Regions from separate parts of the Quadrisphaera sp. KR29 genome, predicted to be linked through region 3. Evidence: riboswitches for the same ligand, from Rfam matches in the RefSeq annotation. Region 3 holds a riboswitch; each other region holds the start of a gene.
The links. A riboswitch is a leader RNA that binds a small molecule or an ion and turns the genes downstream of it on or off. The one in region 3 is predicted to bind S-adenosylmethionine.

Region 1 (9,948 bases), on a different contig from region 3:
GCCGTGGCGGTGCTGACGTGCGACGGGGTGCTGGCCGAGCTCGACGGGCGCGAGGAGTCCGACCTGGAGCCCGAGACGGAGGCGGCGCTGCGCCGCGCTCCGGGGGCGCAGCGGTGGGCGCGGGCCTTCGTGGAGGAGAACCGCCCGCGCCGGCGCGGGCGCCGCGGCGCGCGCTCCCGCGAGTTCGCGCGGCGCAGCGCCCCGCAGCTGCTCGCGCTGGCCGTGGCAGCGCTGGCCGACACCGGCCGCGCCGACGTGGACGAGCGCCTGCGCGCGCTGCTCGCCGACCTGGTGGGCGTCGCGCGGCGCCACGCGGCAGCCCCGGCGGTCCCGGTCTCCGCGCAGGCGTGGACGGCGGCGGTGGCCCTGACCGGCGCCCGCTGACGCCGGAGGGCCGCAGCAGGCGGTCGCCCTCAGGAGGGGCCGAAGCGCTCCACGCGGATCGCCTCCGCGGGCACGCCGACCTCCTGGAGCAGCTGCTCGGCGGCGGTGGTGAACGGCGTGGAGCCGCACAGGAAGACGTCGGCCTCGCCGCGCAGCGCGCCCAGGTGCTCGGCGGCCGGGAGCACGTCCTCGGCGCGCAGCCGGCCGGCGCGGCGGCCGCTCACGGCGTCGTCCTCGCGGGAGAGGACCACGGTGGTGTCCTCGGCGAAGCGACCGGCCAGCTCCTCGGCGTAGAACAGCTCCGCGCGGGTGCGCGCCGCGGCCACCAGGTGCACCGGAGCGCTCTCGCGCCCCGCCGCGGCGCGCGCCGCCCGCGACCTCAGGACGCACGCCAGCGGCACCAGGCCCGAACCGCCGCCCACGAGCAGCGCCGGCCGGTCGCCGCGCCAGACGAACCAGCCGCCGAAGGGGCCGCGGACCTCCATGGGGTCGCCGGCGGAGACGTGGTCGTGCAGGTAGCCCGACACCTCCCCGTCCGGGAGCCTGTCGACGGTCAGCTCCACCACGCCGGCGTCCTCCGGGGGGCTGGCGACGCTGTAGGAGCGCTGCGCGCGGTACCCGTCGGGCGCGGTGAGGCGCACGAGGTAGTTCTGCCCCGGCAGGTGCGGCTGCCACTGCTCAAGCTGCACCCGGTAGGTCGCGGCGTGCGGCGTCTCCCGGCGGACCTCGAGCACGGTCCCCGTCTGCCACGAGCGCTTCGCCCCCGTGGGCGGGACCCGGCGGCGCGGGGAGTCGAGCTGCGGCAGCGCCGGCAGCGCTGGGAGGTCGGGCAGCGCCGGCAGCCCGCCGGCAGGCTCAGTCACCGGCGTACCGCTGCTCGGCCCACGGCTCGCCGCGCTCGTGGTAGCCGTTGCGCTCCCAGAAGCCGGGCTCGTCGTGGTCGAGCAGGCGCAGGCCGGCGACCCACTTGGTCGACTTCCAGAAGTACAGGTGGGGCACGAGCATCCGGACCGGCCCGCCGTGCTCGGTGGGCAGCGGCCGGCCCTCGTGCTCCCACACCAGCCACGCCTTCCCCCCGGTGACGTCGGCCAGCGGCAGGTTCGTGGTGTACCCGCTGCTGCTCCAGGCCAGCACGTGGGTGGCGGACGGCAGCACCTCGACCTGCGCCAGGAGCGCGTCGAGGCTGACCCCGGTGAAGCTCGTGCCGAGCTTGCTCCAGGTGGTCACGCAGTGGATGTCGCCCTCGTAGGTGGACGGGGGCAGGGCGTGGACGTCGTCCCACGTCCACGTGCGGGGGGCGGCGACCTCGCCGTCCACGCGGAAGGTCCACGTGGCGGCGCTGACGTTCGGGGTGGCCTCGGCGGTCAGCACCGGGAAGGAGCCGCCGACGTCGTACTGGCCCGGGGGGAGGCGGGGGTCGCGCCCGCGCCGGCCGGTGAAGCCCTGGCTCATCGCGCTCACGCGCCCATCCCAGCAGGCGCGGGCGCATCCGTCGAGGCGCCCGCGCCCCGCCGCAGGCGGTAGACGACGTGGTCGCGGCTGTCCACGGGGTTGTCCGGGGTCATCTCGCCCTGGGCCGCCCGCTCGAAGCCGGCCTTCTCCAGCGCCCGCCACGAGGCGCGGTTGCCCGCCGCCACCGCCACGAGCACCTCGGGGGCGTCGGGGTGGCGCACGAAGCCCTCGGCGACGGCCGCCGCGACGACCGCGGCGCCCAGGCCCCGGCCCTGCAGGTCGGGCTCGCCGATGAGGTAGTCGACGCCCAGCGCCCCGGGAGGCACGGGCAGCAGGGCCTCGAGCTCGGCGCGGCTGGCGGGCTCGTCGTCGTAGCGGTAGGTCTGCACGAAGCCGAAGGGCCGGCCGCCCGCGGTCAGCGCCAGGGCCAGGGAGATGGGGTCGGTGCCGTCGATGCCGGGGCCGTAGTCGCGCTCGAGGTCCTCGGGGGTGTGCGCGTCGGGCCACCAGCGGGCCACCCGGGGCTCGTCGAGCCAGCGGCCCAGCAGCGGCAGGTCCTCGCGGCGCAGCGGGCGCAGCGCCACCGCCCCGAGCAGCCCGGCGTCCTGCTCGCGGGAGCGGCGCACCTCGTCGGCCTCCTCCCGGCTGATGCCGAGCAGGTGCAGCACGCTGTCGAGGTAGGGCGTGGTCAGGGAGGTGTCGGCCTGCTCGCGCACCAGCGGCTTGGCGTTGAACGCCACGCCCAGCCCGGCGGCGGCGATCATGTCGAGGTCGTTGGCGCCGTCGCCGACGGCCACCGTGCGCTCCAGCTCCAGCCCCTCGGCCCGGGCGAACTCCCGCAGCGCGGTCGCCTTGCCGGCCCTGTCGACGACGTCGCCCACCACGCGCCCGGTCAGCCTGCCGTCCACGACCTCCAGGCGGTTGGCGCGCACCCGGGCGATGCCCAGGCTCGCGGCCAGCGGCTCGACCACCTCCGCGAACCCGCCGGAGACCAGCGCCATGACGAAGCCCAGGCGCTGCAGCACCGAGCACAGCACCTCAGCCCCCGGGGTGAGCCGCACGGAGGCCCGCACGTCGGCCAGCACCCGCGCGTCGAGCCCGGCCAGGGCCCGCACGCGCTCGTGCAGGGACGCGGCGAAGTCGAGCTCGCCGCGCATCGCCCGCTCGGTCACCTCGGCCACGGCGCGCTGGGCGTCCGGGCCGGCGTGCGCGGCGATGAGCTCGATGACCTCGTCCTGGATGAGCGTGGAGTCGACGTCGAGGACCACCAGGCGCCGCCCGTGGCGCACCAGCCCCGCGGGGGAGACCGCGACGTCGACGCCGGCGCTCGCGGCCACGGCGGCGAGCTCCCGGCGCAGCGCGGCCGGGTCCCCGCCGCGCACGTCGAGCTCGAGGCAGGTGACCGGGTGGTCGGGCGTGGCGGTGGCCAGGCTGCGGACGGCGTCGATGGACGCGCCGGCGTCGGCGACGGTGCCGGCGACCGCTGCGAGCTGCTCGGGACGCAGCGGCGCTGCCAGCACCGCGATGTGGGAGCGGGGCCCGCTGGGGACGACGGCGCCGGCGGCGTCACCGCTGCCGCCGGCGGCGGTGGTCACCTCCAGGCCGAGCGGGGCGGCGGCGGCGCGCAGCGCCCGCTCCACCTCGGCGGCGGCGTCGCCGTCGTCGTGCTCAGGGCCGGCCGAGCCGCAGGTGGTGAGCAGCGCGAGGGTGAGGTGGCCGATCGCCCATGATCACGGACGGGGTCGTGGTCAGGCGTTCTTCTCGTCGCGCCAGGCGAGCCAGTCGCGCAGGCGGCCGAAGTCGTAGTCGGGGCCGCCGGCGCCGATGGTGAACAGCGTCGCGCCGCGGCGCAGCAGCTCCTCGCCCTGCTCGGCCGGGTCGGCGGTGCCCTCGACGCCGATGCTGCGCTCGACGTCCACCGGCTGGCGGCCGGCCTCGCGCGCCCAGCGGTCGAGGATGCCGCTCTTGCGGGTGAAGGTCTCGGCGTCTCCGAAGGAGTGCCACGCGTCGGCGTGCTCGCCGACCATGCGCAGCGTCTTCTTCTCGCCGCCACCGCCGATGAGCACCGGGATGTGCCGCGTGGGCGCGGGGTTGAGCTTGCCGAAGCGGGCCTCGATGCGGGGAAGGGCCTCGCCGAGGGCGTCGAGGCGGCCGCCGGCGGTGCCGAACTCGTAGCCGTACTCGTCGTAGTCCTTCTCGAACCAGCCCGAGCCGATGCCGAGGATGAGCCGGCCCTGCCCGCCCTTGGCGGAGATGTGGTCGACCGTGCGGGCCATGTCGGCCAGCAGCTCGGGGTTGCGGTAGCTGTTGCAGGTCACCAGCGCACCGATCTCGACGCGCTCGGTGGCCTCCGCCCAGGCGGCGAGCAGGCTCCAGCACTCGAAGTGCAGGCCCTCGGGCTCGCCGTACAGCGGGTAGAAGTGGTCCCAGTTGAAGGCGACGTCCACGCCGGCCTCCTCCACGGCGGCCACGGTGCGGCGGATGCCGGCGTAGTCGGAGTGCTGCGGCTGGACCTGGACGCCGATGCGGACGGGGTAGCGCTCGCGCAGAGCGCCGACGACGTCGGTGTCGATGGGGGTGGGCTCGGGAGTCTGCTCGCTCACACCCGTGACCCTAAGCACCTGCAGGGCGCGGGCCCACCCCTGCGGGGTCGGGGGAGCTTCCAGAGTTGGCCCTTACCTCCTGGTGCGTCTCATCACGGGAGGCAAGGGCCAGCTCTGGAAGCGGTCGGCCGAGGACCGATCAGCTGGCGTCCAGCGGCAGCAGCACGCCCTTCACGGACGGGTCGTTCGCGAGGAACTCCTGCACCTTCGGGTCCTGGAAGGTCTCGACGAGGGCCTTGATGTTGGGCTCGTCCTTCCACGTGGAGCCGATGGTCAGCTGACCGGCGAACTCGTCGGGTGCCACCGGCGCGAAGATCTGCTGCTCGAGCGGGACCTTGGCCGCGAGGTAGTACTCGGTGTAGCCGACCGCGGCGTCGAGGTCGGGCAGGGCCCGGCTCTGAGCGCCGAAGTCGAGGAGGGTGAACTGCAGGTCCTTCGGGTTGGACGCGATGTCGTCGACGGTGGCCGAGCCGACGTCGACGCCGTCCCTGAGGGTGATGAGGCCGGCCTCCTGCAGCACGTACAGGCCCTGCGCCTCGTTGGCGGGGTCGGAGTACAGCGAGACGGTGCCGCCCTGGGGGATCTCCTGGGGCGTCTTCCACTTGGCCGACCAGAGCCCGAAGCCCCAGCGGAAGACCGGCGTGGCGGCCTCCTCCTCGAAGTCGGGGTTGGCCTCCAGCACCTGGCCCAGCCACAGCTCGTGCTGGTAGATGGTGCCGGCCACCTCGCCGTCACTCACGGCGCGGTTGATGGTGTTGGAGTCCGCCAGCGCCTTGAAGGCGACCGTGATGCCGTGCTCGGGGGCGACGTCCTTCGCGATGTACTCGATGAGCGCCTGCTCGCGGGCGTTGCCCTCGGCGGTGGCCACGTACAGCGTGGCGCCGGGCGTGGTGTTCGCGGTCTCGGTGCCGCCGAGGCGGGGGACGACGACGGCGCTGGCCACCGCGAGCACCGCGACGGCGCCACCGGCGATCCACGGCCACCGTGTGCGCTTGCGGACCTCGAAGCCGTGGCCGTCGGGGCTGCCGGTGCCGCCGGTGCTGGGGCGGGTCTCAGTGGTGGACATCGGAGAGCTCCTTCGGGGACGTGCTGGCGCTGGTGGGGGTGGTGGAGGACGACGACGGCGGGGGCGCCGCGCCGGTGGAGCTGCGCTGGCGCGGGAGGCGGCGGCGCGAGTGCGGGGTGGTGGCGCGCACGGCGGCGTCGCCGAGGGCCTGGACGGCGGCGACCAGGGCCACCAGCACGACGATCGTCGTGATCATCACGTTGTGGTCGAAGCGCTGGTAGCCGTAGGTGACGGCCACGTAGCCGATGCCGCCGGCGCCGATGGTCCCCGCGATGGCCGAGTACTCGATCATCGCGATGGTGTTGATCGTCAGGCCGCCGAGGATCGAGGGGACGGCCTCGGAGAGCTTGACGCTGGTGAGCACCTGCAGCGGTGAGGCACCCGAGGCGCGGGCCACGCGGACCAGCGACGGCGGCACCGAGCGCAGCGAGTTCTCCACGATGCGGCTGAAGAACGCAGTCCCGGCCAGCGCCATGGGCACCACCGCGGCGGGGATGCCGATGTTGGTGCCGGTGACGAACCGCGTGAACGGCACCAGCGCCGCCATGAGGATGAGGAACGGCAGCGACCTGCCCACGCTCACCACCGCCGACAGCACCCGGTGCAGGACGGGCCGAGGGGTGAGCCCGCCGGGGCCCAGCGCGTCGAGCGCGACGCCCAGCGGCACCCCGAGGACGACGACGACCGCCATCGTCACGCCGACCATCACCAGCGTGTCACCGAGGGCCGGCAGGACCAGGGCGGGGATCTCCGCCCAGGTCAGGTCGGTGCTCGTGGCAGCAAGCACGGGGGAGAGGAGCACGGCGCTCATGCGACGACCTCCAGGGCCTGCCCGAGCGTCTGGGCAGCGGCGCGCTGGTCGGCGGCGTCGGAGGCCTCGCGCTGGGCGTGGAGCCCGAGGCCGACGAGAGCGGCCTCGACGTCGTCGTCGTCCAGGTGCGCCGGGGCGCCGACGACGGCGTGGCCGACGGCCACCCCGGCCACGGTGCTCAGCGACGCGCCCAGCAGCTCGAGGTCGGTGCCGAGGGCGCGGGAGGCGCGGACCAGCCAGTCGGTCGGGACGCGGGTGCCGGCGTGGCTGACCACCCACACCGACCGCTGCCGGCCCTCCTCGGTGGCGCCCGCGTGCGCGCGCCGCGGCAGCAGCTCCCGGCCGAGCGGGGACGCCGGGGTGTGGAGCAGGTCCACCAGGGCGCCGTGCTCGACGATGCGGCCGTGGTCGAGCCGGGCGACCGTGTCGGCCACCGCGACGACGGTGTCCATCTCGTGGGTGATGAACAGGACGGCCAGCTGCAGGTCGTCGCGCAGCTCCTTGAGCAGCGCGACGATGCTCGCCGTGGCCTGCGGGTCCAGGCCGGAGGTGGCCTCGTCGGAGAGCAGCACGCTCGGCCGCAGCGCGAGGGCGCGGGCGATGCCCACGCGCTGGCGCTGGCCGCCGGACAGCTCGTGCGGGTGGCGGTGGGCCTTGTCGGCCAGGCCGACGCGCTCCAGCAGCTCGGCGACCCGCGCTCTGCGCTGCGCAGGCACCACGCCGAGGTGCTTGAGCGGCAGCTCGACGTTCTGTGCGGCGGTGCGGCGTGTCAGCAGGCCGTCGGCCTGGAACACGGTGCCGATGCCGCGACGGGCCTCGCGCAGGTCGCGCTCGGACAGGGCGGTGAGGTCGCGCCCGCCGACGAGCACGGAGCCCGAGGTCGGGCGCTCCAGCAGCGTGGTGCAGGCGGCGAGCGTGGACTTGCCGGCGCCGGACGGGCCGACGACGGCGGTGATCTCGCCGGGGGAGACCGTGAGGTCGAGGGAGTCCAGCACGGTGGTGGCGTGCTGGCCCTCGCCGTAGGTCTTGGTGAGCGACCTGAGCTCGATCACGGCTCGATCACCGTGGCCTCCAAGGTGGTGGGTGGGGCGTTCCGGGCAGGGGGCATCGCCGCTCGGCGGTCACGCACAGTGAGCGCGAGCAGTGGGTGGGGGGGCGCCGGGGGAGCGGCGCGGAGAGGTGCGACGCGCGGGGCAGCGACCGCTGCCGACGCTCCGAGCAGGGACGAGCGGTCAGCGGTGCGTGCGCTGGGGCCGAGGGCCGGCCGTGTCAGCGGGCTGCGGTCAGGCGCGTCGCCAGCGACAGTCGCCGCTGGTGGGGGCGTGCGTCAGCACGTCGGCTCCTCTGAGTCGTCCTTGCCCGTGCCGGTGGGCACGGACCTGGTCTTCACCCGGAGCACCCCATGACGAGCAGGGTTGCCGGCCAGCGAGCCGGGGCTTGGCGCTGGCGCTCATGACCTTGGCAGGACCGTAGCGGGTCGGTCGCCCGAGAGTCAACGCTGTGTCACGACCAGCGTGGCGGGACCTCGGCGTCCGCTGTCGGGGCCGGGTGTGCCGCGGGCACCGCCTGGGCCGCTAGCGTCCGCGTGTGGAGATGGCGCGCGCCGCGGACCTGGTCGAGCGGGAGGCCGGGCGGCTCGCCGCGGCCCTGCGGCCGGAGGGCCTCGCCGTCGTCGTCCCCGGTTGCCCGGGGTGGACGCTGGCCGACCTCGCGCGCCACACCGGAGGGGTGCACCGCTGGGCGCGGGCAGCACTGGGCACGGCCCCCGACGGCTCTCCCGGTGGCGAGCCGTCAGGACCGCCGGACGACGACGCCGTGCCCGCGTGGTTCGCCGTCGGAGCCGGAGAGCTCGTGGCGGCGCTGGCCTCGCTGTCTCCGGCGGCGCCCTGCTGGACGTTCGCCGCCGCCGAGGCGCCCGCGACGGCCGCCTTCTGGGCGCGGCGCCAGGCGCACGAGACCGCCCTGCACCGCTGGGACGCCGAGTCCGCGCTCGCGGCCGCCGGCCTCGCCGCTGCTCCCGACCCGGCGACGTGGCTGGGGGAGGACGTCGCCGCGGACGGTGTGGCGGAGGTCGCCGACGTCATGCTCCCGCGGCAGGTGCGCCTGGGACGCACCCCGGCGCTGCCGGGGGCGCTGGCGCTCGAGAGCCCGTCCGGCCGCAGCCTGCTCGGCGGTGCGGGCGCTCCTCAGCCAGCCGCGGAGCTGCGCGGCCCCGCACCGGCGCTGCTGCTCCTGGTGTGGGGGCGCACCACCCTCGACGCCGAGCTGGCGACCGGCCGGTTGGCGCTGGCGGGCAGCCGCGACGCCGCAGCGCGGCTGCTGTCCGGCGCCCTCACCCCCTGAGGCCCCACGTCCCGACCGGCACCGGCGCGGGAGAGCGCCGGCAGCGGGGCTGTCGGTCAGAGGAGGCGCAGGCCGACGTGCGCGGCCAGCGAGGGCGCCAGGCCCACCAGCTGCACCGCGTCGACGGCGCAGCCGCGCAGCCCGTCGGCGCCGCGCAGCCCCTCCAGGGTCGCACCGCGCAGGTCGACGTCCTCGCAGCGCGCCCCAGCCAGGTCGGCGTCGGTGAGGTCGCTGCCCGCGAACGACACCCGCCGCAGCTGGGCTCCGGTGAGGTCCGCGCCGCGCAGGTCGCAGCCGTCCAGCACCACGTCGGTGAGCTGCGCGTCGCGCAGCACCGCACCGTCGAGCCGGCAGCGCCGCAGCACCACCCGGTCCAGGCGCGCCCCGACCAGCCGCAGCGCCGACAGCCGCGCGTCGGCCACCTCGTCGTCGGCCCACTGGGTGCGCGCGGCGTCGGCCGCGACCGCCGACACGCGCTCCCACCGGCTGCCCGTGACGCGCGCCCCGGCGAGCAGCGCACCGTCGAGCACGGCGTCCTCCACGGAGCTCTCCAGCACGAGCAGCCCCTCCAGCCGCGCGTGCGCCAGCTCCGCGCCGTCGACGAGGGCGCAGTCCCACCGGCCCGACAGGAGCACCGAGCGGTCGGCGACGTCGAGGTCGGGCAAGACGACGTCGGGTGCGCGCGGCGGCGTCGGCCCCGGGCGTCGAGGTGGCCTACCGCCCATGATCACGGACGGCACCGACGGCGTCGGTGGGGGAGGTGAAGCAGGACGGCGGCTGCTCGCCGTCGAGGAGGAGCCGCACCGCGGCGCGCGCCGCGACGGGGCCCACCAGGTTGCCCGTCCCGCTGTACCCGCCCACGGCGGCGACCCGCCCGCCGGCCCCCTCGTCCACGAGCCCGCACAGCGCCCGCCCCTGGGCGTGCTCCGCGGTGTAGCCGACGGACGCGCCCCAGCGGTGCGCGACCTCGCCGCCGCGCAGCGCTCTCCCCAGCAGCCGCTCGGCCACCCGCTGCACGTGCGCCTGCACCGCAGGGGTCGGGTCGGTGGACGTGGTCCACTCGGCCTCCCTGTCGACGTCGCGCCCACCGCCGACCAGCAGCCGCGCGCCTCCTCGGCCGGGAGCGCCGTCGTCGAGCTGGGCGTAGTCGTACCCCCACCGCTCGTACACGCCGCAGGGCACGCGCTCGCGGACCCGCGCGACGTCGTCGCCGGTCAGGGGAGCGGTCGCCAGCATCTGCAGCCGCGCGGTGCGCACCACCGGGTCCGGGCCGCCCAGCTGGGGCAGCA
Region 2 (9,948 bases), on a different contig from region 3:
CGCACCTCTGCATCGGACTGCAGCAGCCGCAGACCCTTGCGGAGCCGATCGACCTCGTCACCAGCGGCACGGCTTTCCGCCTCCGCTTCCCTGCGCATGGGTTCATCCCACTCCGGGTGAGCGCCGAGCAGCGGTTCCCACTGCTGTCGGTGGTACTCGGCCAGTGCCTCCACGAGAGCCTGCAAAGGAGGTAGCGGGTCACGTGCGAGAGCAGCGAACGTCAAGTCGGGGACCGGGCGCTCACTGTTCCAGTACTCCGGACGGCGGGTGGTGACACCGACGGTGTCTGTGGTCCGAAAGCCCGAAGCCCCCGGCAGCTGGTCGACACCGACGTTGATGCCGTAGGCAGGCACGTTGCGGTCGAAGCGGAAGCTGTCCGGGAGGGCATCAAGGCGGAAAGGACGTGTAGCTAGGCCGGTGACCTCGAGGACTGTCTCGTACAGGTGGGTGTCCTGCAGCTGGGAGTGCTTGGCGGGACTGGTGTTGATGAGCTGGATCACCAGTTCCGGTTCGCCCTCCCAGCTCTCGAGCTCGACGCGGATTTCCGCGCCCAGACCGGCGGCTCCGACGTCGGCGAAGGCTTGCTGGAGCTCCAGCGCGCCGGCACCTGCGCCGGCGCAAGGCCGGTCGGCGTCGACAGCGACGCTGACCGGCACGTCGACTGCCGGTAGACCTCGCCACGGCCGGTCTGGGTCGGGGCAGGTGTTCTTGTCCTCGAGCACCCATGCTCGAGCCTGGACCCGAACGGTGAAGGCCCATGGTCCCGGCTCTTCTGGTCGAAGGCGGATCCCGATCGCACACGGTTCGAGGCGCTCCGCGCGCTGGCCGAGGTCGCTGCTCATCACCTCCTCTTCGGTGGCCAGTCGACCCAGCCAGAACGTAGAGGCCGGCGCCACGCCGAGCCGGTCTGTCCCGTCGCCGCGGCCCGCGATGGTGACCTGTCGGTCGAGCCACGCGGTGAAGGCTTCCGCTGCAGCCGTGAACGACTGCGTGCCGGTGGAGGTGCTCACGTCCATGGCTTGTCCCTGCGTCGTTTGCGAGTCGTGATCGCGCCGGGCGGAGAGGGCGCACGCTCGCCCAGCGGTGTGCGCAGCGTGTCGCTGCGCGCGCAGTCGACGAGGTACTCGTACAGGTCGTCGATGCGCGCATCCTCACGCAGCAGCTTCAACGCCTTGTTCTGCACCTGTCGAATCCGCTCGCGAGTGACGCCCAGGCGATCACCGATGTTGTCCAACGTGTCGGCTTCGGCTCCGTCTAAGCCGTAGCGATGTTCTAGAACCTCGACTTCACGCGGCGTCAGCACGACGTCGAGAATCCTTGTCAGGTCCCTCTTGCACTGGTATCCCATGACGACAAGAGCCGGATCCGCGATGGCGTCCTGCGCGGCTCCCGGGCTGATGAGGTCCACGAGGCGAACACTGTCGTCGGCGTCGACCAGCACGTCGTAGCTGATAACTGGTTCGGACCAGGTCACCGCGGCGGCTATTGCTCCGACGTCCATCCCGACCTCGTCGGCGATGTCCTTGAGGGTGACAGCGCGGTCGAGATCACGCTCAAGGCGAGCCTGCACAGCTCGGATCTTCTTGACGCGGTCGTGCATGTGGATCGGAAGGCGGATCGCGCGGCCACGATCCCCGATGCCGCGGTCGATGCTTTGGCGGATCCACCACGTGGCATAGGTGGAGAACTTGTATCCGAGCTCAGGATCGAATTTGTCGGCGGCCCGTATGAGCCCGAGGTTGCCATCCTGTATGCGGTCGGCGAAGTCCACGCCGCTGTGTTGGTACCGGGGCAGCTTGGCGACGCTGATGACGAGACGAAGGTTTGCACTGACCAGCTTTCGATGGGCCTGTCTGCCCGCTTCGACGATCAGTGTCAACGTCGATGACCCCCCTTCGCCTGCCGGCGCTTGCGGGAGTGTGTCCATCTTCTGGGATTCCAGCGCGCGACGCCCAGCCTGAACGGCGCGCCCCAGTCGCACCTCCTGCGCCGCGTCCAGCAACCGGATCCGGCCAACTGAGGCGAAGTAGGCCTGCAGTTGGTCCCGCTCGACAGCTCCGACTTGCCGGCGGACCCGTCCGCCGTCGAGGTCGTCAACCGCGTCATCGGCGTGCTGGACCCGCTCTTGAGTCACCTCAACTCCAGCTGCCGACAGTGCAAGCAGGACGTGCTCGATGGCGTCCCCCCGTAGCCCTCGACGGTGAGCCAACGTCGTTACATCGACCATCGTCAGCGCGCCGGCCCTCAGATAGTCGTCCTGCAGGTCGGACGCGACCTGCTCGACGACGGGATCGTCGGTAGCGCTCGCTAGGTGCGATCTTGAGTCGGTGACTGCAAAGGGATCGGCGTCGTTCCAGTCCTCGTCCTCGTCCTCCTGCGTCTCGCCTGGTAGATCGGGATGAGGTTCGAAGGGTGGTGATTGACGCGGAGCGACGGCGAGGGGAGGGTGATCTCCTGGATCGGCTGCTGGTTGGTGCTTCGTGGCAGCTCGCGCTGCACGCGCCATCTGGGTGGGTGGCGACCTCCGCTCGCTCCTCGTCGCGGCAGGCATGGCGGCCAGGATCGCCTCGAGCTGGTCCGTGTCGACGTTGTGACGCCGCAAGAGGGCGTGCACTTGACCAGGGGTCGGCATGCGCCCCTGTACATCGGCCAGCCGCTCCATGTCCGCGCGCAGGGCAGCTAGTGCTTGTTCGTACGACACGTCAGCTGCCTAGAAGCTGCACGCGATCCGCGGGACTGGCGAGTGCGGCGTCACCAGGGATCAGATCAGCGCACTTGCGCTGTCGGTGCCGCAGCCGTCCAGTGAGCGCCGTGCGCCTCGACAGCCGGCGCTCGAAGATGCGCATCTGCGGCGGCTTGTGCGCGGACGGCGATGACCTTCTCGTGGCGGGGAGTGCCTGTGAGGCCACCAAGACGGTGACGCAGTGCTCGATGGACACAGCCCCCCAGCGGTCGCAACGTCGCGGCGGCTGCATCGCCGCGCCGAAGGGGATGGTTGCACAAAAATTGCGCGTGGTCTCCCAGCGGTCCGAGCTTCCCCGCGTCGGCATCAGTCAGCCCGCGGGCACTGCCCCCATTGTGTGGGCTGTCACCGTCCCCGTTCCCTGACGCCTTCGGCATCCACCACCGCAAGGCCGCTCTTCCCCTCGGTCACGAGCGCCTCCGGACCAGGCCGTCCCGGCGACCACGTGACGTCGCCGTGAGCAATGATCCATGCTGGCGACGCTCGAGTGCTTCGGGATGCCTTGGCCACTGGGGTGTCCAATGCATTAGCCGTGCCGTGATGTGTGCTCTCCAGCGGCGAGCTCGACGCGGACTTCCCGCCAGCCCTGGAGCTTGTCGCCGGATGAGGCGCTGGAGAGCACGACGGCGGGTCGGTTTTCGTCTGCTCGGATCGGCGCAGCTGCCGCCGACGCCGGTTGTAGGCCCGCCAGCCTGGTCCGCTGCCCTGCCCGGAGGTCGATGAGGCGCGCCAAGAGCGGCTGACGACGCTTCGGGACTCGTGCACCTCGACGGTCAGCTCGGCGCCGGCGTCGGCGACCTCGTGGCTGTTGGGCTCGCAGTTGCAAGGAAGCGCGGCGTTGCGGCCTTCGCGCATCTCCACACCGGAGCGACCGTGGCCTCGATGGTGACGGAGGACGTCATGTCCGCCGCCTCGTGTCGTGATCGCCAGCACCAGCACGCGAAGGCGGCAGCGGCTCGTCCTGTCGTGCTTTCGCCCACAGCCGTGTGGAGTGATCAGAACTATTGACCGCTGAGCCCGCTTCGCCACTCTGACCGGCGCGCTGTCGGCCCACACGTTGTGATGGCCCGCGAGCGAATGACTCCGGGCAGCGGGCACACTGGGGACCGTGACTGACGAGGACGTCATCTACGGCTGGTACGCGTTCCATGAGACGTGGGCTGTCATCGGCGCCGAAGACGCAGAGCTGCTCGCCGGCGCGGTGCAGCGAGCACAGGCTGCGACCACGGTCGGCGAGATGCGCGCGGTCTACACGGACGTCGGCGACGGCCTCTTGCCGGCGACAGCAGACGACTGGCTGTCCGACCTCGAGGACGATGACGGCGACGTGGACGACGCTGCGGAGTACAGCTGGAGTCAGTTGCCAGGCGTTGAGGACGGGGATTGGCCACCCATGCCGTCTCGCCTCACCCTCGCACTGCCACAGGACGTGCTCAACGACCTGCGCCAGCTCCCTGGGGTGAAGCATGAGGACACGGTTCTCAACGGTGACTACCTTGTCATCCCACGGGCTGCCGAGGCGGACTTGGTCAAGGTTCTCACCACGCACAGATACCGCGCGAAGCGAGACGACGCCACCGTGTACGCCCTCGCCGGTGGGGATGCGCTGTACGGATGACGATGGCCTTTCGTTTCCTGGCTGCCTTCAACGAGGTCGAGAACCACCTGCGTGAAAAGCTGACGGCCAGGCACGGTGAGCGCTTGTCGGAGCTGATCCGATGGGGGCAGGACGAAAAGCTTCTCACTCAACAGCAGAGCAGGGAACTGTCCACCCTGGCCAGTCTCCGCAACGCTCTGGTGCACGGCAGGTACATCAACGGCCGTCCACTCGCTGAGCCGGTCCCCGAGGTCGTCAGAGCCATCGAGAGGCTTCGGGAGCGGCTGCTCCGCCCGGCCAAGGCTCGCGACGTGCTGGACCTGGCGCGGCCAGCGACGTTCGCGCCAGACGACCTGTTGTCCGAAGTCCTCCTGGTCGCCGCCTCGCACCAGTACTCGCAGTTCCCCGTGTACGACGCCAAGGACGGTTACTCAGGGCTGCTGACCACGGACGGAATTGCTATGTGGTTGGGCGCCAACCTGACCCCACCTGGCATCGGTCTCGTCGAAGACGTCCCCATCAGGGACCTTCTTCCGCACGTCGAGCAGGTCGATGCGGCGGTGTTCGTGCCGGTGACCATCACCGCTGCTGATGCCGCGACTCGGCTGCAGCACGGCGGTCAGCGAGGCCGCCCCGCTGTCGCGCTGTTGGTGACGGAGTCTGGACAGCGGAGGGAGCCGCTGGTCGGCCTCATCACGACGGCAGATCTGCCCCAGTTGCTGGACGCTGCTGGATGACGTTCGTCAATGGTCGACAGGGGCGACGCAGAGCAGCAGATCGCCGGACCGCATGAGGTTGAGGTCCGGGTGCAGACGTACCGGCGCTCCGTCTGACAGCAAGCCCCCCAGCGCGGCGTGGTGCCAAACCGTCATCCGCCTGCCGGACGTCCACAGGTCGAGCGCGATGGTGTGCACATCGGTGTCGAGGTGAGCCAGGGCGTCGACCCAGCGGTCCGTGCCCTGCCGGCCCAGCCTCGCCTGGATGGGGTGTGTGCGATGTCCCGGCAGGAACAAGCGGCATCCGGTCGGTAGATCGCCATCGCCGCGACAAGGAACCATGACATGCGCTCCAGCTCTGCGGCTCGTGCCGCGGTCGTTGCGCCTGCCGGCCGGTCGGCGCCGGTTCATCACTCGAAGCACCCTGACGAGGGGTTGCTGCGCAGCAAGTCGAGGCTTGTCGCTGCGGCTCGTGAACCGAGAGCACGATATCTATGCAGGGCTGTCATTGACAGCCCTGCCATTGGCGGGTGCCGCGATGTCATGCTTGGGAGGGGTGGCCCTCACGCTGCCCACCTGACACGGTGAACAGGTGCCGCGGTGCCTACCCGAAGACCCCAGCTTCGCCACCAGCACGGAGAAGATCGTCTGGCAGAAGCTCCGCGACACGCTCGGCGAGGAAGACCTCCTGGTGGCCAACCAGAGGGTCACCACCCACGAGAAGGACCACGAGCTCGACGTCGTCGTCGGGCTCGCTGGTCACGGCGTCGTGGTGCTCGAGGTCAAGGGCGGTGAGGTCTGGCACGACGGCTTCGACTGGCACCAGCGGGCGGCCGGCAGCGAGAAGGTCATCCACCCCGCGGCTCAAGCGCGAGACGGCATGTACGCCCTGCGGGCGCTCATCGAAGGCTCTGCGGAGTGGCGGGGCACCTCGAAGCAGCGCTTCAAGTGGGGCCACGCCGTCGTGCTGCCCACCACGTCGCTGGCCGCGGGCTTCTCGGCTCCGGACCTCCCGCGCTGGGCCGTCGCGGACAGGAACCAGCTCGACGGTCTGGTGCCGTTCCTCAAGGACCTCCTCGCGCAGCAGGGCACGGGGAACCGGCAGGCGCAGCGAGCCGACCTAGACCTGCTCGCCGAGGAGCTGGCCGGTCGCAACCTCCCGCAACGCGATGTGGTGGCTCAGGCGCTTGAGCACGAGGCGCAGGTCGACGTCCTCACCAGCACGCAGTTGGCGCTTCTCCGAGCCGCTCGGCTTCTGCCGCGTCTCGAGGTCCGTGGAGGAGCGGGCAGCGGCACGACGTTCATGGCGCTGGAGCAAGCGCGACGGCTCGGCCAGGACGGCCAGCGGGTGGCACTGCTGTGCTACTCCCTGGGCCTGGCGAGCTACCTCCAGCGCGCGACCGGCGCGTGGAAGAACCACAAGCACCGGCCCCAGTACGTCGGCGTCTTCCACGACCTCGGCGCGAAGTGGTCGGGCCAGCCGCACAAGGGTCGCGAGGACGCCGCCTACTGGGAGCACGAGCTTCCGGCTCGTATGACGGAACTGGCGCACGCGCTGCCACCGGGGCAGCGCTTCGACGCCATCGTCGTCGACGAGGCGCAGGACTTCGCGCCGGCGTGGTGGGAGCCGCTCGTCGCCTCGCTCTCCGACCCGGACACCGGAGGCCTCTACGTCTTCTCCGACGAGGGGCAGACGCTGTTCCCTCGGTACTCACGCCCTGAGCTGGGGCTGGTGCCGCTCGTTCTGGACGACAACCTGCGGAACAGCAAGCAGATCGCGACGGCGTTCTCCCCGCTCGTCGGCTCGCGGATGCAGCTGCGCGGGGGCGACGGCCCGCAGGTCGAGTTCCGCGCGTGCTCACCGGACGACGCCGTGGGTGAGGCCGACGACGCGGTCGATGACCTGCTCGACGCCGGCTGGCGCCCCCAGGACGTCGCGCTCATCACCACCGGCAGCCGCCACCCCGAGCAGGTGTCCCGCTGGGAGGACGGGCCGGCCGCCTACTGGCGCTCGTTCTGGGACGACGCGCTGGTCTTCTACGGCCACGTCTTCGGATTCAAGGGCTTAGAGCGGCGCGCCGTGGTGCTGGCGCTCAACGAGAAAGGCACGCGCGACCGAGCGCGGGAGCGGCTCTACGTCGGGCTGTCGCGGGCTCGCGAGCAGCTCGTGGTGTGCGGAGATCCCGACTTCGTCCGCTGGGTCGGCGGTGACGACGTCGCCAAGCGCCTCGGACTGTGAGGGCGTCTCCTTGCTGTGACCGTGATTGATGAGGGCTGCACGCCGTCATTGCTACGTGGGAGCGTGACGACGTGGACGAGGACGCCCTGACGGGGCCCGGGAACGACCAGCCGAGCTTCGTGAAGGCAGGGGTCACGATCAGCCGGCTGGTCGAAGTGCCCATCCGCGAGGTGTGGCCGACGGAGTACGGCCACTTCACCCCCTGGTTGCTGGCCAACAGCGCTGCCCTCAGCGAGGCCATCGGCTTGGAGGTGCAGCTGGAGGCTCGAGAGCACCCCGTGGGCGCCTACTCCCTCGACCTCATCGGCAGCGAGGTGGAGCAGAGCGACCGCCGGGTGATCGTCGAGAACCAGTACGGGATGACGGACCACCGGCACCTCGGGCAGCTGCTCACCTACGCCGGTGGTACCGAGCCCACGACGATCATCTGGATCGCCGAGGACTTCAGGGACGAGCACCGGGCTGCCCTCGACTGGCTCAACGGGTCGACGTCTGCGGAGATCCGGTTCTTCGGGCTACGCCTGACGATCGTGGCCGTCGAGGGAGGCTCCTCCACGCTCGTCGCGCCGCAGCTCGAGGTCGTGGTGAGGCCCAACGACTACGTCGCAGCGGCCAAGAGCCAGGCCGAAGGGCATGCGGTCGGGCCGACGTCCAAGCAGGAGAAGTACCGGGAGTACTGGACGTCCTTGGCCAGCGGCGTGGGGGGACTCGGACTGAGGACCGGCACCCCACCGGCTGAGAACTGGTGGAACTTCGCCACCGGCGTGGGAGGTGCCGTGTGGGGCGTGAACTTCGGCAAGGGCGGCGCCAAGGTCGAGCTGTACTTCGGCTCCAGCGACGCCACGGAGAACCTCCGACGCTTCCGCCTCCTCCTGGAGCATGAGGAGGCCATCCGCGCGGCCCTGCCAGACGTGCACTTCGACGAGCTGCCGTCCCGGAAGGCGTGTCGCGTGGAGGTCGTGATGCCGGGAGCCACTCTGGACGACGAAGACTCCTGGCCGGCTGTCAGGGGGTGGATGCTTGAGACCCTCGGCAGGTTGCGGGACGCTGTCATGGCGGCCGGGGGTGTACCCGTCTGAGCGGCGGGGCCGGACGGCATCGGCAGCCCTAGCTCGTGGAGAGCTGCCTTGACGCCTCGCCGCTCAGCCGCACTCGTCGCAGACGCCAGTGAGCGGCAGCTGCGTGAAGCACGTCGAGCACAGACCAGCCACCCGAGCGCCTGTGCCGCTGCGGCTCCTTGCTGCACGCGAGTGATCGCCGTCAGCACCTGGGAGCAAGTGCGTGCTGTGGCCGCCTGCTGCGTCGCGGACGTCCACGAAGCCGCGGTTGACATAGGCGACGACGGGACCGTCATCAGCCAGCGCGACGTACTTGCGGCTCTCCGGGATCCACACGCGCCGGTAGACCAGGCCGGCGATGAGCCGCCGCACCTCCGGCCGTCGCTCGACGGAGACGGGCAGCGCTGCCATCGCCGCCTCGACATCGGAGTACTCCTCGACAACCATGGTGGCCTCCGTGATCAGAAGAGCTGAGCGGTGTGGTCGCAGCAGAGGGCGAGCGGTGACTGCGTGATCCGACGCAGCGTCGGTGAGCCGCCCCAGAGCGTGTCGAGCGTGAACCAGAGGATGCCGCCCGCTGCCGCGAGCGCACCCATCTCCTGCTCCACCGCGTCCTCGAAGCGCGGCGACCCGTCATCGGTCGGCGCGGGCACCCAGCCCGATGTGCCCTCCGGAGCCGAGATCTGCGTGAACGTCTCGTCGAGCGGGAGCCGGACCGCGACGACCACGACACCGTGCTCGTGACGGATGACGTCGATGTCCGTCGTCGTCCCGTGCGACGGACCCTGGGGAGCCGCCACCCTCAGCGTGCTCCGAGCGCCGCCGGGCGGCAGCCCGAGCTGGATGATCAGCGCGGTCAGCGCGATGGGACTGAGCTCGAGATCGTCACCCACGGCGTCGACGTCGATCCGGATGTCGAGGAGCCGCTCGTCGCGCAGCAGCGGCATGAGCGACCTGAGCTCCTCAGGACTGACATGGGCGACGACCTGCACCGCACCTCCGCACATTCGGCGAACCAGCACCGCGACGATAGAGCGCACCACCGACAGTGCGTTCTGAGCAGCGACGACGTCGGTGTCAGGCCGAGGCGCTGCCCCGGGCGACGTCCCACAGCAGGCCGTGGCCGCGCGCGCTGGGCAGGGCTTCCAACACCGCAGCGGCGGCGGCCCGAGGGTCCTCGCCGCGGTGCGCGGCGTAGGCGACAGCTGCGGTCGGCGTCCGCTGCTGAGCCGCGACGCAGTGCAGCAGCACCGTGTGGCCCTCCTCGCGCAGCTCGGCGACCACCGAGGCCGTGTCGCGCAGCACGAACGCCAGGTTCGGGTTGTCCCCCGACGCCTCGGAGTCCATGAGCCACACGTCCACCTGCTCGCTCGCGCCGACGCCGGGCACGGCGTCCTCGACGCCGCGGCGGCACAGCGAGACGACGGCCCCAAACGCGCCGGACCGCGCAGCGCGGCCGAGCGCCGAGCCCGTGGTCCCCAGCACCACGCCAGGGTCGGCGGGGTGCGGCACGCCGTCGTCCAGGGCCGCCCACGGGTAGGTGACGTGCGCGCCGGACGGCCAGCCCAGGCTGTCGGCGCGGCCGCCGCGGGCGG
Region 3 (9,948 bases):
CCGCCCCGAGCGCGGTGGAGACCTCCAGGACCAGGCGGGTGCGCTCCAGCAGGCCCGCCACCACCGCCGCCGCCGAGCGCCGCTCGTCGGTGCTGCGCGCGACCACGAGCAGCAGGCCGTCCAGCGGGACCGCCTGCAGCTCGTACCAGCGCGGGCCGCCGATCCGCGCCTCCCACGTGGTGGTGGTCCCCGTGCGCGCCGCGCGCCGCAGCGGCTCCTCGCTGGTCGAGGTGCCCGGCACCGCGTCCCACAGGACCCTGCCCAGGACCTCCTGGGGCCGCAGCCCGCTGGCCGAGGCGGCGGCCGGGCTCACCCAGAGCACCTCCCAGCCCGGCCCCAGGACCGCGACGGGGTCGGGGATGCTGGCCAGCGCCCGCTGCCACCAGCCCGGGGGCACCGCGGGCACGGGCCCGTCGGCGTGCCCCGTCACCACCCGCCGATCGAACCACGGGCCGCGGCCGGCCGTCAGGCGCCTCACAGCCCCAGCAGGCGCACCCCCGCCCAGGCCACCGCGGCCACGAGCAGCCAGGAGGCCAGGCCGAGCACCAGCGAGCGCCCCCCGGTCGCCGCGAGCGCGCGCAGCCGGATGCCGGTGCCCAGGGCGTACAGCGCCGCGACCAGCAGCACGGTCTGCACGGTCTGCGCCGCCGCCAGCACCTGCGCGGGCAGCAGGCCGGTGCTGCGCACGGCGACCGCCAGCAGGAACCCCACCACGAACAGCGGCAGCAGCGGCACGCGGGCGCTGACGCCCTCCCCGCCCTCCCCGGCCCGGGAGCCGGTGCGGGCGCGGCGGGCGGCGCGGCGGGCCGCGAGGCCCACCCCGGCCACCAGCGGCGCCAGCAGGGCCACCCGCGCCAGCTTGACGACGACGGCGGTCTGCAGCGCGCCGTCGACCCGGCTGGCCGTGGCCACCACCTGGCCGACGTCGTGGACGCTGGCGCCCACCCAGGCGCCGAAGGCCACCGGGTCCAGGCCCAGGGGACCGGCCAGCGGGGGCAGCACGAGGATCGCCAGGCTGCCGCACAGGGTGACCAGCGCGACGGCGGTGGTGACGTCCTCCTTGCGAGCCCTGGCCAGCGGCTCCACGGCGGCGATGGCCGAGGCGCCGCAGACGGCGAAGCCGGTCGCGACCAGCAGGCCCCGCCCCGGGGGCAGTCCCAGCGCCCTGCCCAGCGCGAGCGTGCCGCCGAAGGTCAGCGCGACGGTGGCGACGACGACGGCGAGGCCCTGCCAGCCGAGCGCCAGCACCGCACCCAGCGGCAGCTGCAGGCCCAGGAGGACGACGGCGGTGCGCAGCAGCCGGCGGCTGGCGAAGGCCGTTCCGGGGACCAGGGCAGCGCGTTGCAGACCGGCGTTGGCCACGAGCAGGCCCAGGACCACGGCCACCGTGGTCGGGCCGAGGCCGGGGACCAGCGCGGAGACGGCCAGGGCCAGGGCGGTGGCCGCGGTCGCCGCCAGCAGGCCCGGCAGCAGCGGGCGCAGGGCGAGGGCCGGCACGTCAGGCGCGCGGGCGCCGCAGCGGCAGGAGCAGCAGGGCCAGGGCCAGCAGCGCTCCCGCCGCGGCGCCCACCCAGGCCGGCCCGGTCAGGAAGGCGCCGCCGGCGCCCTTCGGCCCGGCGAGGTAGCCGGCGAAGCCGCCGGCGAAGGCCAGCACCACCCCCAGCAGCACCGCTGTGGAGGGTGCGGGGCGCCGCCGGCGCGGCGCCAGCAGGAGGCCGGCCAGGCCCCCGACCGCACCGGTGAGGACCAGGGCGGCGACGCCGATGACCACGCGCTGCACGGCGCCACGCTAGACCGCCCGCGCGCCCTCCCCGCGCCGGCGCCGCGTTGACACCGGTGGGCGGCCCGGGGGACCATCGACCCCGCCCATCCAGAGCGGCCGAGAGACCTGGCTCGTCGACGCCGCAGCAACCAGCCCCGCGCAGGGCAGGTGCTCCCGCCAGGACCGATGGAGGAGATCCGCCGTGACCTGCACCGACGCTCCCGCTGCACCCGTGGTCGACCTGGCCGGCGCGTTCCGCGCCGTCGCCTCCAGCGCGTGGGTCGTGACCACCCGCGCCGGCGAGCGCCCCGTGGGCTTCACGGCGATCTCCGTGGCGTCGGTGTCGGTGGCGCCGCCGCTGCTGTCCTTCAACGTCTCGCGGACCTCCTCCAGCCTGGAGGCGCTGCTGGCCGAGCGGCGCGCCGCCGTGCACCTGCTCGCCGCAGACCAGGAGCAGCTGGCGCGCCGGTTCGCCGCGCCGGCCGCCGGCCGCTTCCCCGAGGACGGCTCGTGGGGCTTCGACGAGTCCGGGCTGCCCGAGCTGCGCGGGGTGGTCGCCCGCCTCGCCGGCCCCGTCCACGCGGTGGTCGAGGCCGGCGACAGCCTGCTGCTGCTCGTGCGGCCCGAGGTCACCGCGGTCGCCGGTGGCACGCCGCTGGTCCACCACGCCAGGGCCTACCACCGCCTCGCGGCGGCCTGAGCCCAGCGGCTCAGCGGCGGGGCGCCGCCTGCGGCTCGTCCTCGCGCAGGTCGAGCACGGCGGTGTGGTCCACCTCGCCCGCCGCGGCGCCGTCCTCCAGCCCGGTGACCGGCACCGATCCCGCGGGGGCGCCGGCGCCGCCGGACAGGGTGGCCAGCATCTGGCGGACGTTGGCCAGCTGGGCGTTGATGCTGTCGCGGCGCTCGGCGGCCGCCGCCACCTCGCGCTGGGACTGCGCCCGCACCTGGTCGGCGTGCTCGCGCGCCTGCTCCACCAGCGCGGCCGCCTCCTCGCGGGCGGAGGCCAGCAGCTCCTCGGTGCGGGCCGCCACCTCCCGCTCCACGGCGTCGGCGCGGTCGCGCGCCTGCGCCACCAGGCGCTCGGCCCGCTCCAGCTCCTCGGCCTGGGCGCGGGCGCGCTCGGAGGACTCCACCTCGGTGCGGTGGCGCCGCGTGGCCAGCGCCAGCTCGAAGTCGGCGGCGGCCTGCGCCGCGCGGGCGCGGGCGTCCTCCCAGGCGGCCTCGGACTCCTCGCGCCGGGCCGCCGCGTCGCGCTCAGCGGCGTCGAGCAGCTCCTCGGCGCGCAGCTGGGCGTCGGCCAGCACGCGCTGCGCCTCGAGGTCGGCGTCGGAGCGCACCGCGGCCTCGTAGCGGTCCGCCTCCAGGCGGACCAGGCGCGCGTGCGCCTCCGTCTCGCTGCGCAGCGCCCCCGCCTCGGCCTCGGCGCGGGCCACGACGTCCCCGGCCTCCTCCTCCGACAGCGCGAGGATCTGCGCCACGCGGGCGCCCAGGTCGGCGTAGGTGGGCTGGAGGGCCTCGGGGCGCACCAGCTCGGCGGCGTCCTCGGCGGCGCGCTCGGTCAGCCGGTGCTCGAGGGCCTGCACCCTCTCGGACAGCTCGGCCGCGGCCCCGCGGGCCTCCTGGAGGGCGACCTCCAGGTCGTGGACGTGCTGCTCGACCTGCGCGGGGTCGTACCCGCGCAGGACGGTGCGGAACGCGCCGGTGTCAGCCATGGTGCCTCCGGGGGAGCTCGTGGACCCAGCCCCGGCCGCTGGCGGCCGCGCGGGCCCCGCCGGGGACGGGCGGCCCCTACCGTGGCAGGGACGCGCGGCGACCGCTCGCCGACGGGTCCGCGGCCGACCCCGGCAGCGCCGGGGAGCCACCGCGTCCGCGCGCGGCGAGCGCCTCGATGATGCCCGACAGCTGGCCGAGCTCGGCAGCCGCCGCCTCGCGCATCCGCGTGAGCTCGGCCACCTCCGCGGCGAGCCGGTCGCGCCGCGCCTCCGCGTCGGCGCGCTCCCGGTCGGCGGTGCTGCGGGCCTCCAGCACCAGGCGGACGGCCTCGGCGCGGGCCTCGCGGCGCACGTCCTGCCCCTCGCGCTGGGCGCGGGCGACCTCCTCGGCCACGCGGGCCCTCAGGGCGCGGGCGCCGTGCTCGGCCTCCTCGGCGCGCCGCTGGGAGCGGTCCCGGGCGGCGGACTCGGCCGCACCCGCCGCAGCGAGCACCTGGTCGGCCTCGGAGCGGGCGGAGCGCAGCACGCGCACGGCCTCGGCCCGGGCGGACTCCAGCTCCTCGGCGGCGCTGCGGCGCAGCTGCTCGGCCTCCTCCTCGAGCCCGCCGAGGCGGGCCCGGACCCGCTGGCTGGCGGCGCTGACCACGTCCTGCAGGCGCACGCGGGCGCGGCGCACCGCAGCGGCGGCCTCGGCGTGGCCGCGGCTGCGGGCGGTGCGCGCCTCCTCCTCGGCCGCGGTGAGGAGGGCGTCGACGGTGCTCGTGGTCCAGGCGGTCTGCTCGGCAGCGGCGGCCAGCTCCTTCTCCGCCTGCGCGCGCGCCTCGGCGCGCACCCGGCGTGCCTCCTCGGCGGCCAGCTCGCGGGCCCGGGAGGCCTCCTCGCGCGCCAGGGACAGCTCCTCGGCGGCCGCGCGGCGCGCGGCGGACGCGTCGGAGGCCGCGGCGGCCAGGACCCGCTCGGCCTGGGCGTAGGCCTCGGCCGTGGCCCGCTGGGCCTCGATGTGCCCGGTCTCGCGGACCGTGTCGGCCTCGGCGAGCGCCTCGGCCCGCTCCCGGGCGGCGGCCTCGCGCGCAGCGGCGAGCAGCTGGTCGGCCTCCGCGCGCATGCCCGCCAGGAGGCGGTCGCCGTCCTCGGTGGCGCGCTGGTGGGCGGTGCGGGCCGCCTCCTCGGCGGCGGCGGCCTCGGCGCTGGCCTGCGCGACCAGCTCGTCGGCGGCGGCCGAGGCGGCCTGGACCACGAGGGCGGCCTGCTCGGCGGCGTCCTCGACGATCTGCTGGGCCTCGGCGTGGGCCTCGGCCATCGCGGCCGCCGACCGCTCCCGCAGCGCCGCCACGTCGGCGGCGGCGTCGCGGTGCTGGGCGCGCAGCGCCGTCACCGCGGCGGACAGGTCGGAGGCCTCGCGGCGCAGGCGGGCGGACTCCTCGCCCAGCTCCGCGGCGCGGCGCTCGGCGTCCTCCACCGCGCGGCGGGACTCGGCGTCCGCGCCGCGGCGCACCCGGGCGGCGTGGGCCTCGGCGGCCGCGCGGACGGCGTCGGCGTCGCGCCGGGCGGCGTCGGTGAGCTGCTCGGCCTCGCGCTGGGCGCGCTGGGGCAGGTCGCGGGTGCGGCGCTCGGCCTCGGCGCGCACCGCGGCCGCCTCCTCGCGGGCGCGCGCCACCAGGGCCGCGGCCTCGCGCTCGCTCTCCTGGCGGGCGCGGGCCACGTCGGCCGCCGTGGTGCGGCGCAGCGCGGCCGCGTCGGCCTCGGCGGCGGCGCGCACGCGCTCGGCGTGGTCCTGCGCCAGGCCCAGCAGGTGGATGGCGCGCTCGGGTGCCTCGGGGCGGGCGGCGGGGCGCTGCTGGCGAGGGGCCGGGGCCCCCGCGGGGGCGGACGAGGGGGCCGACGGCGGGAGCACCACGGGGGAGGCGAGCGAGCGGCCGCCGGCGCGGGGGCGCTGCTCGGCGGTGGGGTGCTGCGGCTGGGAGGGCACCGGGGCGTCGAGGGCGTCCTGGGTGGGGCGGGCCCAGCGGCGCCGCTCGGAGCGGGGCCGCGAGGGGGCGTCGTCGAGGGCGGAGGTGTCCACCGGCCCGCTGAGGGCGGCGTGGGGGATGCCCGCGGGGGAGGTGGAGCTCAGGTAGCTGCCCTCCGGGACCTCCGGCACCACCGCCGTCGTCCCCCCGGCGGGGCCCGCGAGCCGCTGCGGCCGGTCCGTCCTCATGCAGGCGATGGTGGCACGCAGGGGGCCCGGCGGACCGGCTTTCGGCACCAGACGCGGCGCCGTGTCGCGCCCGACGGGCGCTGCCGCTGCCGCTCAGCGCACCAGCGGGAGCGGGTCGGGCCGCTTGGCGCTCACCCCGTCGCCGCTGGAGCGCCCCTCCAGGCGCCGGCGGACCCACGGCGCCAGGTGCGTGCGGGCCCAGGCGGCGTCCCTGCCGGCCCGCACCAGCCGGCCCGGGGAGGCCTGCGGCGGCAGCGGCACGGCCCACTCCCGCTCGGCGGCTCCCAGCTCCCCGCCGTGGAGCCCGCGCACCGTGGCCGCGGCCAGCAGCGCCACCCGCTCGTGGCCCGCGGGGGCCAGGTGGATGCGGTCGGGCGCCCACAGGCGCAGGTCGTACAGGGCGCGCATCGACCACAGGTCCAGCACGAGGGCGTCCCAGCGCTGGGCGATGGCCCACACGTGGAGGTTGAAGGTGGCCACCCTGCCGCGGGTCCACCGGACCACCGGCAGGCCCGCCGGGTCGAAGCCGGCCGCCAGCAGCACCTGCGCGCCCGCCGTCCGCGCGGCGCCCACGGCCTCGTCGAGCTGCGCCGCGAGGGCGTCGACGTCGACGGAGGGCCGCAGGATGTCGTTGCCGCCGGCGCTGATGCTCAGCAGGTCCGGCGCCAGCTCCAGGGCCCGCGGCAGCTGCTGCGCCACGACCTCGGGCAGGCGGCGGCCGCGGACGGCGAGGTTGGCGTACTCCAGGCGGCCGCCGGCGGCGCGGGCGTCGTCGTCCAGCAGCTCGGCGAGGCGGTCGGCCCAGCCGCGGTGGCGCCCGGTGCCGGCCGGGTCGGGGTCGTCGATGCCCTCGGTGAAGGAGTCCCCGACGGCGACGTAGCGCCTGTAGGTGCGCAGCGGTGCAGCGGCCACCCGAGCACGCTAGCCCTCCGGGCCCCGCAGTGGTCGCCCCGGGCAACCGGGTGCGTCGGGTCCGCCCGGACGCGGCGGTCTCAGGGCAGCGCCCACCCCACGGGCGGGGCCCCCTGCGCCCGCAGGGCCGCGTCGACCGCGCTGAACGGCCGGGAGCCGTGGAAGCCGCGCGAGGCCGACAGCGGGCTGGGGTGCACCCCGGTCAGGACGGCGGTGCCGGCCAGCAGCGGGGCCGCGGTCTGCGCGTCGCGACCCCACAGCACCGACACCAGGGGACCGCCCCGCGCGGCGAGGGCGCGCACGGCGGCGTCGGTGACCCGCTCCCAGCCGAGGCGGCGATGGGAGCCGGACTCCCCGGCGCGCACCGTGAGGACCCTGTTGAGCAGCAGCACGCCGCGCTCCGACCACGGCGAGAGGTCACCGGTGGAGGGCGCGGGTGCGCCGGTGTCGGCGGTGAGCTCCTTGAGCAGGTTGCGCAGGGTCGGCGGCAGCGGGCGGACGTGCGGGGCCACGGAGAAGGCGAGGCCCACCGCGTGGCCGGGCCGCGGGTAGGGGTCCTGGCCCAGCAGCAGCACCCGGACCTCCTCGAGCGGCTGCTCGAAGGCGCGCAGCACGTGCTCGGGAGCGGGGAGGACCTGCTCCCCGCCCGCGCGGCGGGCGGTCAGGTCGGCGTCCAGGCGGGCCAGGTCCTCCTCCACCGGGGCGAGGGCGCGCGCCCAGCTCGGGTGGAGGGCGGCCAGCGGGGACGGCGGCGGGGTCGGCGGTGGCGTGGGAGGCGGCACGCTCCCACGCTGCCCTGCCGGCCCGGCCTCTGCCAGGGTGGGCCGGTGGCGCTGTCGCAGCGGGACCTGGCGGTGCTCGCCCTGGAGCGGCGCTCCTTCCGCCGCCGCGGCGAGAAGGAGCAGGCGGTGCGCGACGAGCTGGACATGTCGGCGACCCGCTACTACCAGCGCCTCAACGCGCTCCTGGACGACCCCGAGGCCCTGGCCGCCGACCCGGTGCTCGTGGGCCGCCTGCGGCGGCTGCGCGCCGAGCGCACCGCCGGGCGCGACCTCGACGTCGAGGACGGCGCACCGGGGTGAGCGGTTCGGGCCTCGCGGGCGCGGCCCAGCCCGTACCGTCGACGGGTGAGCTCGCCGTACCCGCGTGACGACTTCGACGCCGTCACCCCGCCGCGCGACGGCCGGCGCGGCGCTCACCGGGCCGCGCCGAAGCGGCCCGGGGGCGTCCTGGCCCCGGTGGTCGTCGCGCTGGTCGTGGCCGCCGCCGGGGGAGCGGGCTACGTCGCGTGGAGCACCGTCGGGAGCCCCGCCTCGGCCTCCTCCGCCGCCGGGCCCGCGCCCGCGGCCCAGGACGGCGCCCAGGACGCGCAGCCGGCCGCCCAGGACGCCCCCGGCGCCGCGGACCCCAGCGCCCCGGCGCCCAGCGAGCAGCCCGTGGACCGCAGCGCGCCCGTCGTCGTCCTCAACGGCACCGGCACCTCGGGCCTGGCGGCGAAGGAGGCGGCCGAGCTGGAGGAGGCGGGCTGGCAGGTCGCCAGCACCGGCAACGCCACCTCCGCCCAGCGCGCGGCCCGCAGCGCCACCACCGTCCTCCACCCGACGGCGCAGCTGCAGGCCGCCGCGGAGGCCCTGGCCGAGCAGGTGGGTGCCACGGCGGTGCTCGACCCGCAGGCCCAGCCGGGCTCGCTCACCGTCGTCCTGCGCTGAGGGACCGGCGCCGCGTCCACCACGGGTGGGACAGCGCCCCCGGACCGGGGGCGAGGGCCGTGGCGGACCGCCCGGACCGGCGAGCCGCAGGTCGCGCGGCGACCCGCGGCTCCCAGCCCCGCCGCGCGGACCGGCCGAGGGGGCCGCGGAGGGGCCGGCGCGGCGCTGACCTGCTCCGGGACCTCGCCGGGGAGGGTCCCGGGCCGCTACCCTGCGGCTCGGTCGATCAGTTCACGGGCGACAGGACTCCTCCAGCACGCACGCCAGGGGGGCCGCACGGGGGCCAGCTGGCCCACGGACTCCAGACCCGGGGTCGGGCGCACTGCCCGGTCCCGACCACCGCACCGCTGCAGGAGCACGCACCATGGCACTCGGGACCGTGAAGTGGTTCAACGCTGAGAAGGGGTACGGGTTCATCACCGTCGACGGTGGCCCTGACGTCTTCGTCCACTGGTCGGCCATCCAGATGGACGGCTACCGCTCCCTCGAGGAGGGACAGGCCGTCGAGTTCGAGGTCGGCACCGGCCAGAAGGGCCCGCAGGCCGAGGCGGTCCGCCTCGCCGGCGCCTGACCCGCGCCCCTGACGGCGTCGTCCCCCTCGGAGGGCGGCGCCGTCGTCGTGTCCGGAGCGCACCCGGGACGGTGAGCGTGTTTGCACTCGGCGGGCCAGAGTGCCAATCTGGTGCCTGGCACTCGGAGACCCCGAGTGCCAGCACACGACCTGGGAGCCCAGCGCTCCCCGGCCGTGCTGGGCGAGCCGCAGGCCCCGGGTGCAGGCCCGGTGCGCCGGCGGCGTCCGTCGCGGGCGCCCGGCCGGTCGGCAGCACCACCTGATCCGCCACCCGTTCCGGAGGAGCACCGCTCATGGCGAAGACCATTTCCTTCAACGAGGAGGCCCGGCGCGGTCTCGAGCGGGGCATGAACACCCTCGCCGACGCCGTCAAGGTCACCCTGGGCCCCAAGGGCCGCAACGTCGTGCTGGAGAAGAAGTGGGGCGCCCCCACGATCACCAACGACGGCGTCTCGATCGCCAAGGAGATCGAGCTCGAGGACCCGTACGAGAAGATCGGGGCCGAGCTCGTCAAGGAGGTCGCCAAGAAGACCGACGACGTCGCCGGTGACGGCACCACCACCGCGACCGTCCTGGCCCAGGCGATGGTCCGCGAGGGGCTGCGCAACGTCGCCGCCGGCGCCAACCCGATGGCCCTCAAGCGCGGCATCGAGAAGGCCGTCGAGGCCGTCTCCTCGCAGCTGCTGGCCAACGCCGTCGACGTGGAGACCCGCGAGCAGATCGCGGCCACCGCGTCCATCTCCGCCGCCGACACCGCCATCGGCGACCTCATCGCCGAGGCGATGGACAAGGTCGGCAAGGAGGGCGTCATCACGGTCGAGGAGAGCAACACCTTCGGCCTGGAGCTCGAGCTCACCGAGGGCATGCGCTTCGACAAGGGCTACATCTCGCCCTACTTCGTCACCGACGGCGAGCGCATGGAGGCGGTCCTGGAGGACCCCTACATCCTCATCGCCAACTCCAAGATCTCCTCGATCAAGGACCTGCTGCCCCTGCTGGAGAAGGTCACCCAGTCGGGCAAGCCGCTGGTGATCATCGCTGAGGACGTCGAGGGCGAGGCCCTGGCCACGCTCGTCGTCAACAAG

Region 1: linked by a shared signal. The riboswitch ahead of ACUN9U_RS06245 (methionine ABC transporter ATP-binding protein) and the one ahead of ACUN9U_RS12110 (flavin reductase family protein) in region 3 are both predicted to bind S-adenosylmethionine.
Region 2: linked by a shared signal. The riboswitch ahead of ACUN9U_RS15970 (hypothetical protein) and the one ahead of ACUN9U_RS12110 (flavin reductase family protein) in region 3 are both predicted to bind S-adenosylmethionine.

Annotation. Positions count from the first base shown of each region.
Region 1 covers NZ_JBQXXG010000005.1:98,194-108,141, reverse strand. Annotated here, with positions in the region: gene ACUN9U_RS06280 (hypothetical protein) at 1-384, shown strand, start outside; gene ACUN9U_RS06275 (FAD-binding oxidoreductase) at 414-1,247, opposite strand; gene ACUN9U_RS06270 (sulfite oxidase-like oxidoreductase) at 1,240-1,836, opposite strand; gene serB (phosphoserine phosphatase SerB) at 1,842-3,476, opposite strand; gene ACUN9U_RS06260 (LLM class F420-dependent oxidoreductase) at 3,585-4,385, opposite strand; gene ACUN9U_RS06255 (MetQ/NlpA family ABC transporter substrate-binding protein) at 4,579-5,505, opposite strand; gene ACUN9U_RS06250 (methionine ABC transporter permease) at 5,492-6,316, opposite strand; gene ACUN9U_RS06245 (methionine ABC transporter ATP-binding protein) at 6,313-7,368, opposite strand; SAM riboswitch class IV at 7,663-7,774, opposite strand; gene ACUN9U_RS06240 (maleylpyruvate isomerase N-terminal domain-containing protein) at 7,910-8,659, shown strand; gene ACUN9U_RS06235 (pentapeptide repeat-containing protein) at 8,716-9,324, opposite strand; gene ACUN9U_RS06230 (NAD(P)/FAD-dependent oxidoreductase) at 9,374-9,948, opposite strand, start outside.
Region 2 covers NZ_JBQXXG010000021.1:12,819-22,766, reverse strand. Annotated here, with positions in the region: gene ACUN9U_RS15990 (helicase-related protein) at 1-1,016, opposite strand, end outside; gene ACUN9U_RS15985 (sigma-70 family RNA polymerase sigma factor) at 1,007-2,701, opposite strand; gene ACUN9U_RS15980 (hypothetical protein) at 3,852-4,361, shown strand; gene ACUN9U_RS15975 (CBS domain-containing protein) at 4,358-5,077, shown strand; gene ACUN9U_RS15970 (hypothetical protein) at 5,084-5,353, opposite strand; SAM riboswitch class IV at 5,427-5,534, opposite strand; gene ACUN9U_RS15965 (ATP-binding domain-containing protein) at 5,649-7,295, shown strand; gene ACUN9U_RS15960 (DUF4268 domain-containing protein) at 7,367-8,374, shown strand; gene ACUN9U_RS15955 (hypothetical protein) at 8,438-8,800, opposite strand; gene ACUN9U_RS15950 (hypothetical protein) at 8,815-9,345, opposite strand; partial or broken gene ACUN9U_RS15945 (ADP-ribosylglycohydrolase family protein) at 9,431-9,948, opposite strand, start outside.
Region 3 covers NZ_JBQXXG010000012.1:33,495-43,442, forward strand. Annotated here, with positions in the region: gene ACUN9U_RS12095 (SpoIIE family protein phosphatase) at 1-433, opposite strand, end outside; gene ACUN9U_RS12100 (YeiH family protein) at 475-1,497, opposite strand; gene ACUN9U_RS12105 (hypothetical protein) at 1,499-1,780, opposite strand; SAM riboswitch class I at 1,864-1,955, shown strand; gene ACUN9U_RS12110 (flavin reductase family protein) at 1,965-2,462, shown strand; gene ACUN9U_RS12115 (DivIVA domain-containing protein) at 2,473-3,474, opposite strand; gene ACUN9U_RS12120 (hypothetical protein) at 3,551-5,671, opposite strand; gene ACUN9U_RS12125 (SGNH/GDSL hydrolase family protein) at 5,765-6,583, opposite strand; gene ACUN9U_RS12130 (uracil-DNA glycosylase) at 6,664-7,365, opposite strand; gene ACUN9U_RS12135 (DUF3263 domain-containing protein) at 7,411-7,665, shown strand; gene ACUN9U_RS12140 (LytR C-terminal domain-containing protein) at 7,711-8,292, shown strand; gene ACUN9U_RS12145 (cold-shock protein) at 8,657-8,863, shown strand; gene groL (chaperonin GroEL) at 9,157-9,948, shown strand, end outside.